Regions from separate parts of the Psychrobacillus sp. FSL W7-1457 genome, predicted to be linked through region 1. Evidence: riboswitches for the same ligand, from Rfam matches in the RefSeq annotation. Region 1 holds a riboswitch; the other holds the start of a gene.
What was found. A riboswitch is a leader RNA that binds a small molecule or an ion and turns the genes downstream of it on or off. The one in region 1 is predicted to bind cobalamin.
Positions count from the first base shown of each region.

Region 2: it holds a riboswitch for cobalamin, as region 1 does, so the genes downstream of both, NSQ95_RS03015 (ABC transporter substrate-binding protein) here and NSQ95_RS01215 (ribonucleoside-diphosphate reductase subunit alpha) in region 1, are expected to answer to the same signal.

Region 1 is NZ_CP151993.1:226,667-230,716, forward strand. Features, by position in the region: gene NSQ95_RS01205 (DUF2569 family protein) at 1-351, opposite strand, end outside; gene NSQ95_RS01210 (DUF2569 domain-containing protein) at 376-900, opposite strand; cobalamin riboswitch at 1,104-1,283, shown strand; gene NSQ95_RS01215 (ribonucleoside-diphosphate reductase subunit alpha) at 1,448-3,667, shown strand; gene NSQ95_RS01220 (flavodoxin) at 3,667-4,050, shown strand, end outside.
Region 2 is NZ_CP151993.1:611,792-615,841, reverse strand. Features, by position in the region: gene NSQ95_RS03020 (iron ABC transporter permease) at 1-448, opposite strand, end outside; gene NSQ95_RS03015 (ABC transporter substrate-binding protein) at 441-1,394, opposite strand; cobalamin riboswitch at 1,514-1,656, opposite strand; gene NSQ95_RS03010 (DUF1963 domain-containing protein) at 2,191-2,871, opposite strand; gene NSQ95_RS03005 (DUF2185 domain-containing protein) at 2,884-3,510, opposite strand; gene NSQ95_RS03000 (DUF5666 domain-containing protein) at 3,545-3,859, opposite strand; gene NSQ95_RS02995 (DUF2975 domain-containing protein) at 3,856-4,050, opposite strand, start outside.

The DNA.
Region 1 (4,050 bases):
AACAATTTTACACGCAGCTGTGGCAATATAATAAAGAATCATATTCTTTGGTAATGTCCTTTTTTTCTTGAAAAAGTGAAAAATAAGGATGGTTGAGATGACTGCTGTTAAAAGTAAAATAAGGGAGTAGACTACTATGGTTACACTTATGAAGATTTGCTGTCCTTTAGATACATCTAATTCAATCATCGTCACCCAAATGTTATTCGTAAGGTAGGTTATTACGTGGCTGAAAAATCTAAGTAAATAGTGAAATGGTGCAAATAGCAAACCGATCAAGGGCAGAATTAGCCAACCATTAATTCCTGAGGGTCCATTATGTGGTTGTATAGATACATTAGTAACAGTCATTGAGAACTACCTCCTATCGTATGTTTACTTTACAAATGTATTCTTTACTCTCTTGGATTTACTAAAATAAGTAATCCAAATCGAGGTACTTACCATAGCCCGTATTACATTAAACATATAGTGCTGGGACGTTAAAGGATCGGGTTCAAACACACTCTCTACGATTTGCAAATTTATATAGCCTATGAGAATATCTAATATTAGTATTGTGGTAAGATAGGTGATCATTACTCTAGGGAAAATGGTTTTGTTTTTAAAGAAAAGAATGAGTAATACGATAACTAAAGAATTTTGAGCAAGGTAAATGATGAGATCTATTATTACAATTGGGCCAAATAAAGGGTGGTAATACTCTCCACTCCTACTAGTTATACTCTCCCAACTTTCAGCTGTTAAAAATGGGAAAACATCGGTCACCAGATATGCAAAAGTAACAAAGGGTGTGGTAATAAGTCCGATAAGTGGAAGTATCAGCCAGCCACCAATACCAACTGGTCCTTGGGGTAATAAGTCCTTAGAGGTCGACCTCGCGGAATTGCTTGCAATCATATTTAACACTCTCCTAAAATTAAGATATTTTACCATTTTTATAGGTCGCTATAATTATAATATACAGAAAATATTGGATTCGCAATTTTGTGACAGAGTTATTCTGAAAATAAGATGTAAGACCTAACTCATAGTCTTTTTACCTATGTACAAGTTTAAACACAATATGTTAGGGTATATAAGTAATCAAAACACAATATATAGTATTTATACGATGAAAAGGTACCGTTATGGTTTAAAAGGGAATTCGGTGAAAGACCGAAGCTGTCCCCGCAACTGTAAGTGTAGACGACTGTTGAATATGCCACTGCGATATTTCGTGGGAAGGCCAGCAGAAGGGAGAAACACGAGCCAGTAGACCTGCCTTTTTATCGGTGAAGCAACACTTTCTTCGGGGGTTGAGAGGTGGGGGCGAGAGACTCTATCTTAAAACGAACGATATGTCTTGTTGTTTCCTACTTTAAAATCATGAGCGATGACTCAGCCGAAGAGGCTGGAGGCATCGCTTTTTTTGTATATAAAAAATAGGGAGGAATTTGAATTGGCAATTATTACGAATACAGAAAAACAGCAGGTATTACAGCAGTTAATAGTAGAATTTGGAGAAGAAAAGATAGCGCCCTTAGTTAAGTCGCATCACAAGTGGTTACAAAAACACCCGGAAGGCACAATTGCTGCTTGGTCTAAAGCTATGTCTCTAGATGCACTAAGCTTTTTAGATGAACAGGAGCCATTTTGGACATTTGTAGCCTCAAGAATATATTTAGCAGAAGTCTATTCACAGCAAGCCGAACGCAGAAACACAACCGCAGATGCCGTCTATACAAAATTTGCAGAGAACGTACGGATCCTTGCTAAAAAGGGAATATATAATCCCTCTATTATGGAAAGTTATTCGAATGAGGAGTTAGAGCAGCTAGGAAATCTCCTTGTCGCAAAAAGAGATTTCCTATTTACCTATATAGCCTTAAAAACTCTTTTAGATCGCTATGTAGCGAAGGATTTTAATAAGAATATTGTAGAGTTGCCACAAGAACGCTGGCTTGTTATAGCTATGACACTTATGAAGGACGAAAAAGTAAACCGTCTTGAAAAAATAAAAGAAGCTTATTGGGCGATGAGCAATTTATATATGACGGTTGCAACTCCAACTTTATCTAATGCTGGGAAGCCGCATGGACAGCTCTCTAGCTGCTTTATTGACACTGTAGATGATAGTCTGCAAGGTATTTACGACAGTAATACAGACGTAGCTACTCTATCTAAATTTGGAGGGGGTATCGGTGTATATATGGGGAAGGTGCGTAGCCGTGGCTCTTCTATTCGAGGATTCGTGGGAGCATCTAGTGGAGTTCTACCTTGGATTAAACAGTTAAATAATACGGCAGTCAGCGTCGATCAGCTTGGCCAACGACAAGGAGCAGTAGCTGTTTACTTGGATGCTTGGCATAAGGATATTTTTACTTTTTTAGACTTACGCCTAAACAATGGAGATGATCGCCTTCGAGCGCATGATATTTTCACAGGTATATGCTTGCCGGATTTATTCATGGAGAGGGTTGATGCAAGAGAAGAATGGCATTTGTTTGATCCGCATGAGGTTCGTCAGGTAATGGGTTATTCTTTGGAGGATTTCTACGATGAGAAACGAGGAGAAGGATCATTCCGAGAAAAATACGAGGAATGTGTGAATGACCAACGCCTATCGCGAGAAACTGTACAAGCAATCGACTTGATGAAAAGAATTATGAGGTCTCAGTTAGAGACAGGGGTGCCATATATGTTTTACCGAGATGAAGTAAATCGGAGCAACCCAAATAAGCATGAAGGAATGGTCTATAGTAGTAACCTCTGCACAGAAATTTTTCAAAACCAGAGCGCAACAACTTTTGAATCGATCCAGTTAGAGGATGATGTTATTGTCACACGCAGAAAACCTGGGGACTTTGTTGTTTGTAACTTATCCTCTATTAACTTAGGAAAGGCTGTACCAGCAAATGTATTAGAAAGACTGATAAACATTCAAGTACGCATGCTAGATAATGTAATCGATTTAAATATGATTCCTGTGCCCCAGGCAGAGCGCACAAATGCAAGGTATCGAGGTATTGGTCTTGGTACATTTGGATGGCATCATTTGCTCGCACTTAAGCAGATTCGTTGGGAGTCAGAGGAAGCGGTTGAACTTGCGGATAAATTATACGAAAGAATTGCATATTTAACTATTCAGGCATCCTCAAGTCTTGCTAAGGAAAAGGGAGCTTATCCTTTATTCGAAGGTTCGGAATGGCAAACAGGTGCTTATTTTGAAAAGCGTCAGTATGAAGGAGACGAATGGAATAAGCTTCGCAGAAAGGTCGCAGAAGTAGGTCTTAGAAATGGTTATTTAATGGCAGTTGCTCCTAATTCATCGACTTCTATTTTAGCGGGAAGTACTGCTAGTATTGATCCGATTTTCCAGAAGTCTTATGCAGAAGAGAAGAAGGATTATAAAATTCCTGTTACAGTGCCAGATTTAAATTCAGAGACTACGTGGTTTTATAAGTCTGCTTATTTCATTGATCAGCATTGGACGGTGAAGCAAAACGCCGCACGTCAGCGACATATTGACCAGGGGGTCTCCTTAAATTTATATGTACAAAACACGATAAAGGCAAAGGAATTACTTTCGTTACATTTAGAAGCTTGGAAAAGTGGGCTAAAAACGACTTATTACGTACGTTCCACCTCGGTAGAACTTATCGAATGTGAGTCCTGTTCGAGCTGATGAAGGCAATTATATGTTATGTGAGCTATAGCGGAAATACAGAAGAAATAGCAGAGCTTTTACAAAATCAGCTGGTGACCTTCCATTATCAGGTGGATACCTATTGCATCGATATAGGAGACTTACCAGACCTGCAGCTGTATGACTTAGTATTTATAGGGACTTTCACCTGGGATCAGGGGGGTATTCCAGATGAAATGAAGGATTTTTTAAGAGACTTAGGATATCGACCAGAAAATAGTTATATATTTGGCTCTGGCGATACTCAATTTGGTGGAGACGAGCTATTTTGCGGGGCAGTGGATAAACTAGTTTGCTATTGTAACAGTCCTTTCCAAGGCTTAAAAATTGAACAGTCACCAAGAGGAAGCCAAGAGAAAATT
Region 2 (4,050 bases), 390 kb from region 1:
CTGTTAAAATAATCGTTTCCATTTTCATCGCTCGATCAACAAGCTTCGCGAAGGTGATTACGGTGAGCATCGTTGCAAGAGCTCCTAACATACTGAAAACAGGCAGGGTGAACATTCCTAAAAAAGGTACCGATATTCCAAAAAAGAGTGTAGCCACTGCACCAACCGATGCTCCGGACGACACTCCCAATGTATAAGGATCAGCTAGCGGATTTTTAAGCAGACTTTGAAAAGCTGCTCCCGCTATTGCCAGGGATGCTCCGACTAATCCTGCGAGTATAACTCGCGGCATGCGAATCTTCCAGACGATATTTGTTGCAATCGCATCTGTACCCGTATCCCATAAAGTACTGATCGGTACCTTTACAGATCCGACCGACACACCTAGCCAAATGGCTACGATTAACGTAGCCAGTGACAAGATATAACCGATCATTGATTTACTCACTAAATGCCTCCGGATAAATAGCCTTAGCCACTTCCTCTAGGCCTTCTACTAAACGTGGACCTGGACGACTCGTTGCATCCTCATCCACTTGTACCACCTCATCATTTTGAATGGCAGTCACTGTGTCAAAACCATCACGCTGTTCCACCTTTTCTACAATTCCTTCTACGTAGTCATAGGTGATTAACATAACATCTGGGTTACGGCTTACTATTTCCTCTGGGTTAACTTGAAACCAGCCATCTTGATCGGCCATAATATTTTCTGCATTGACCATCGTTAAAATTTCTTGCATAAATGTCCCATTACCAGGAGTATAAATTTCTGGTACATCGGAAGTTTCTACGAATACTGTTTTCTTTGTCTCTACTTTTGCAACTTTTTCTTGAATTTCATCAACCTTTGCCTTCATATCCTCTATAACGGCTTGTGCTTCCTCATATTTCCCCGTTGCTCGGCCAATTTGTTCAATAGTTTTATAGGTTAAGTTAAAATCCTTTGCATCCTGTACCACAAATACCTTTACACCAGCATCTCGAAGCTGCTGTAATCCTGACTCTGCCATTGAAACAATGGATTCATGAGCGAATACGATATCCGGACTTAAAGAGATTATTTTTTCAATGTTATACTCCATGCCACCAATTTTTTCTTTTTCTAAGGCTTCCTTAGGGTAGCTCTCATAATCATTCACACCGATAATTTCTTCATCTAGCCCTAAAGCAAATAGAATTTCGGTATTGCTTGGAATCATAGATATAATTGATGTTGGGGCTTCCTCTAGCGTAATCTCTTGTCCTACTGCATCAGTGAGAGTCAGCGGAAATGCTGTTTCCGAGCTACCAACCTCTACACTATCTTCTTTTTCTAACGGAAGTGTTTCGGAATCATTGCACCCAGCCAATACAAACAGTGCTATCCCAATTAATAACCAAAACTTTTTCATCCTTCATTCCTCCTAATTTTAAACAATAAAAAATCCCCCATCCTAGGATGAGAGATAGATAGGTATAAATCTGCCAAAAATACCGAAAGCGGACCTACACCAGACCTATCCGCGTAGGTAATGGGTGTGCACATAAAGGCAGGTTTTCTGGCTTATGATGCACATGCATCACTTACAGTGGCGGGACCGCGCTGGACTCTAACCAGCTTCCCTTTTAACTCTAGTATCCAATAACTAGAGCACCTTTACGCAAATGTTATTCTATTGTTTCTTGCATTTATTATACCTTATATTTAGATGTTGTCGAGATGATGTCGGGATTTGAGAAAGGCATCCGTTTCATAATTTCAAAAATACGAACAATTAATAAAGAATATTCAAGTTTATATACTTTTATATGTAGAAAGTAGAATTGATTTTCGCTCATATCTCGGACGATCTTTCGAGGGGGGGAGCGATAAGTCATCACCTGTCGCTTACGCGCAAGGTTGTGATGTCTGAGCTGTCTCACTCATCCCTACTTGTGCCGCCGCCTGCCGCTACAATCAATTTTAGAAAAGGTTCGTGTTTAACTATTTTGAGAAATGAATCTTCTCCAGCTCAAGCGAGGTAAAAAAACAGTAGTAATTGATTAAAGGTGATTTCAGTGAAATTTTTACATTCATATTATCGAAATCATTTCACGTTTCACTTTCTGACCTTCTATAAAGCTAGGGGAGTGGCATTTTTGTAGCTTAAGTAAAAAATGTCCATCTCCTATTAGAAAATATTCGAGAGATACTCACCCCTAATGCTATTAATAAAAATCACAGTACACAATCCACTCTTGTTTGTCTTGATTATAGAAAAAATAGAAGCTACCACTGTCTACTATGTTGAATTGCGCTTTCGCATCAGAGCTTATCTGAAAGACAAAGGGATATTCGTCACCATAGGAGACTCCGCTCTGGGTAAAGGAAGGATATCCTCCAACCTTATGCATAGGATAGATATCTTCCACGATATCATCGTAATATTCGATCGCATCCTCTAATTCAATGCGTAAAATCTCGTCTACAATTTCTGGTGGTATATCATCAGAGTCCCAGGCGGGAGCATCATTCTCAACTAGTTTCGGTTTTAATGGAAAAGGTTTCATCCTTGCAGATTGATCGTTTATTTTATGTAATTCGTTGAGGCTTGTATAGCAATTAATCATAAAAAAAGATGCTAAATTATCATTGTTTAAATGATCATATACATTAAAGTCCATATAAATAGTGATTAATTGAATGTTTTTTAATTCCTCCGGTACGTAAGGGAGATTGTTTAAAAAAATTGTACTTAAAGGCTCATACTGGGAAGATATATTTTCTTCTTTTCCCCACATGACCTTTCCAATCCAGCTCTCTCCTAATTCTTCTGTTGGTCGATGTCCACCCGTCTCAAAAATGGTAGCTTGCTTAAATAGTACTTCTTTTAATTGAGCAATGTTCATATAAATCCCTTCCTAAGCTAAGTAAGACTCCCAATCGTAATCGTCTATTTTATAGAAGACACCGTGGTCATTTTTTTCATATGCACATAGAGGTGGCTCATCAATAAAAGATAGAACAGAGTCATCTATATTTAAAATTACACCTATGGATATATACTGAAAATTATCAGAATTACTTAAAAATCTATCATCTTCGTAACCACTTAAAACAGACCAACCAGAATCTTGAGCATCTTTTGGATCATCTTTTAACATAAAGTTAAATTCATTTCTCTCTAAAACATCGTTGCTTACAATTATTTTCGTATCAAAATAATAATCCCATTTAGAAGCATTTGGATCGTTATACTCAGTGTCACATATATGTACTGCACGAAATGAAATTTCTTGTCCAATTTTTAATTCACTTATATTGATTGGGTCGTTTGAAAGAACTCCCTTAAAGTTTTCCATATCCCTATGGGTAATTTTCACCCACATCCTTTCACCTGCATACCCGTCTGCTCTAGTCTCGAATTCGAAAATTAATTTGACCATATCTCCTATTCTTAAAATATCAATTACTTCCTGGCTAGGAATATAAAAAGTATAGGGCGCTTCCTTATTTCTTTTATAAGCACTCTCTAAGTACCATGACATTATATTTTCTCCTTGAACTGTTTTAACATAATTTTTACGAGTCTTTCAACACTTTAATTTTTTTTGCAACTATCTTTCCTTCCTTTTCCACAGCCCATATTTCCACTTCTTGTCCTTCTTTTAAGCTCCGCATGCTATTTATTTCCCCTGTTATTTTGGTGAAATTAGAGATATGAACTTTAGGAGTAAAATGCTCGTATTCAGGGTTAACTTCCAGAGGATATAAGGTAAAGTTATTATCCGTTATATCCCCTACTTTGCCATGGTAATCAGCTCTATTTAAAAGAAAAAAAGTAAGGACAGCAATACTGATTATAGTCATTCCAATAATTAAGCCTCTACTTTTCATTTGTTACGTTCCATTCGTGTCATTGCTTCTTGTAAAAGTCTTTGTAGAACAGATGCAAAGGCTGCAATTACAAGGGAAGCAAAAATCATGCCTAGTCCGATGCCTATGATTCCAGGCGCATCATCCTTATCTGCCATAAGAAAGAATATTGGCATACCTAAAACGTATAAAGAGCTAATAGCTAATCCACA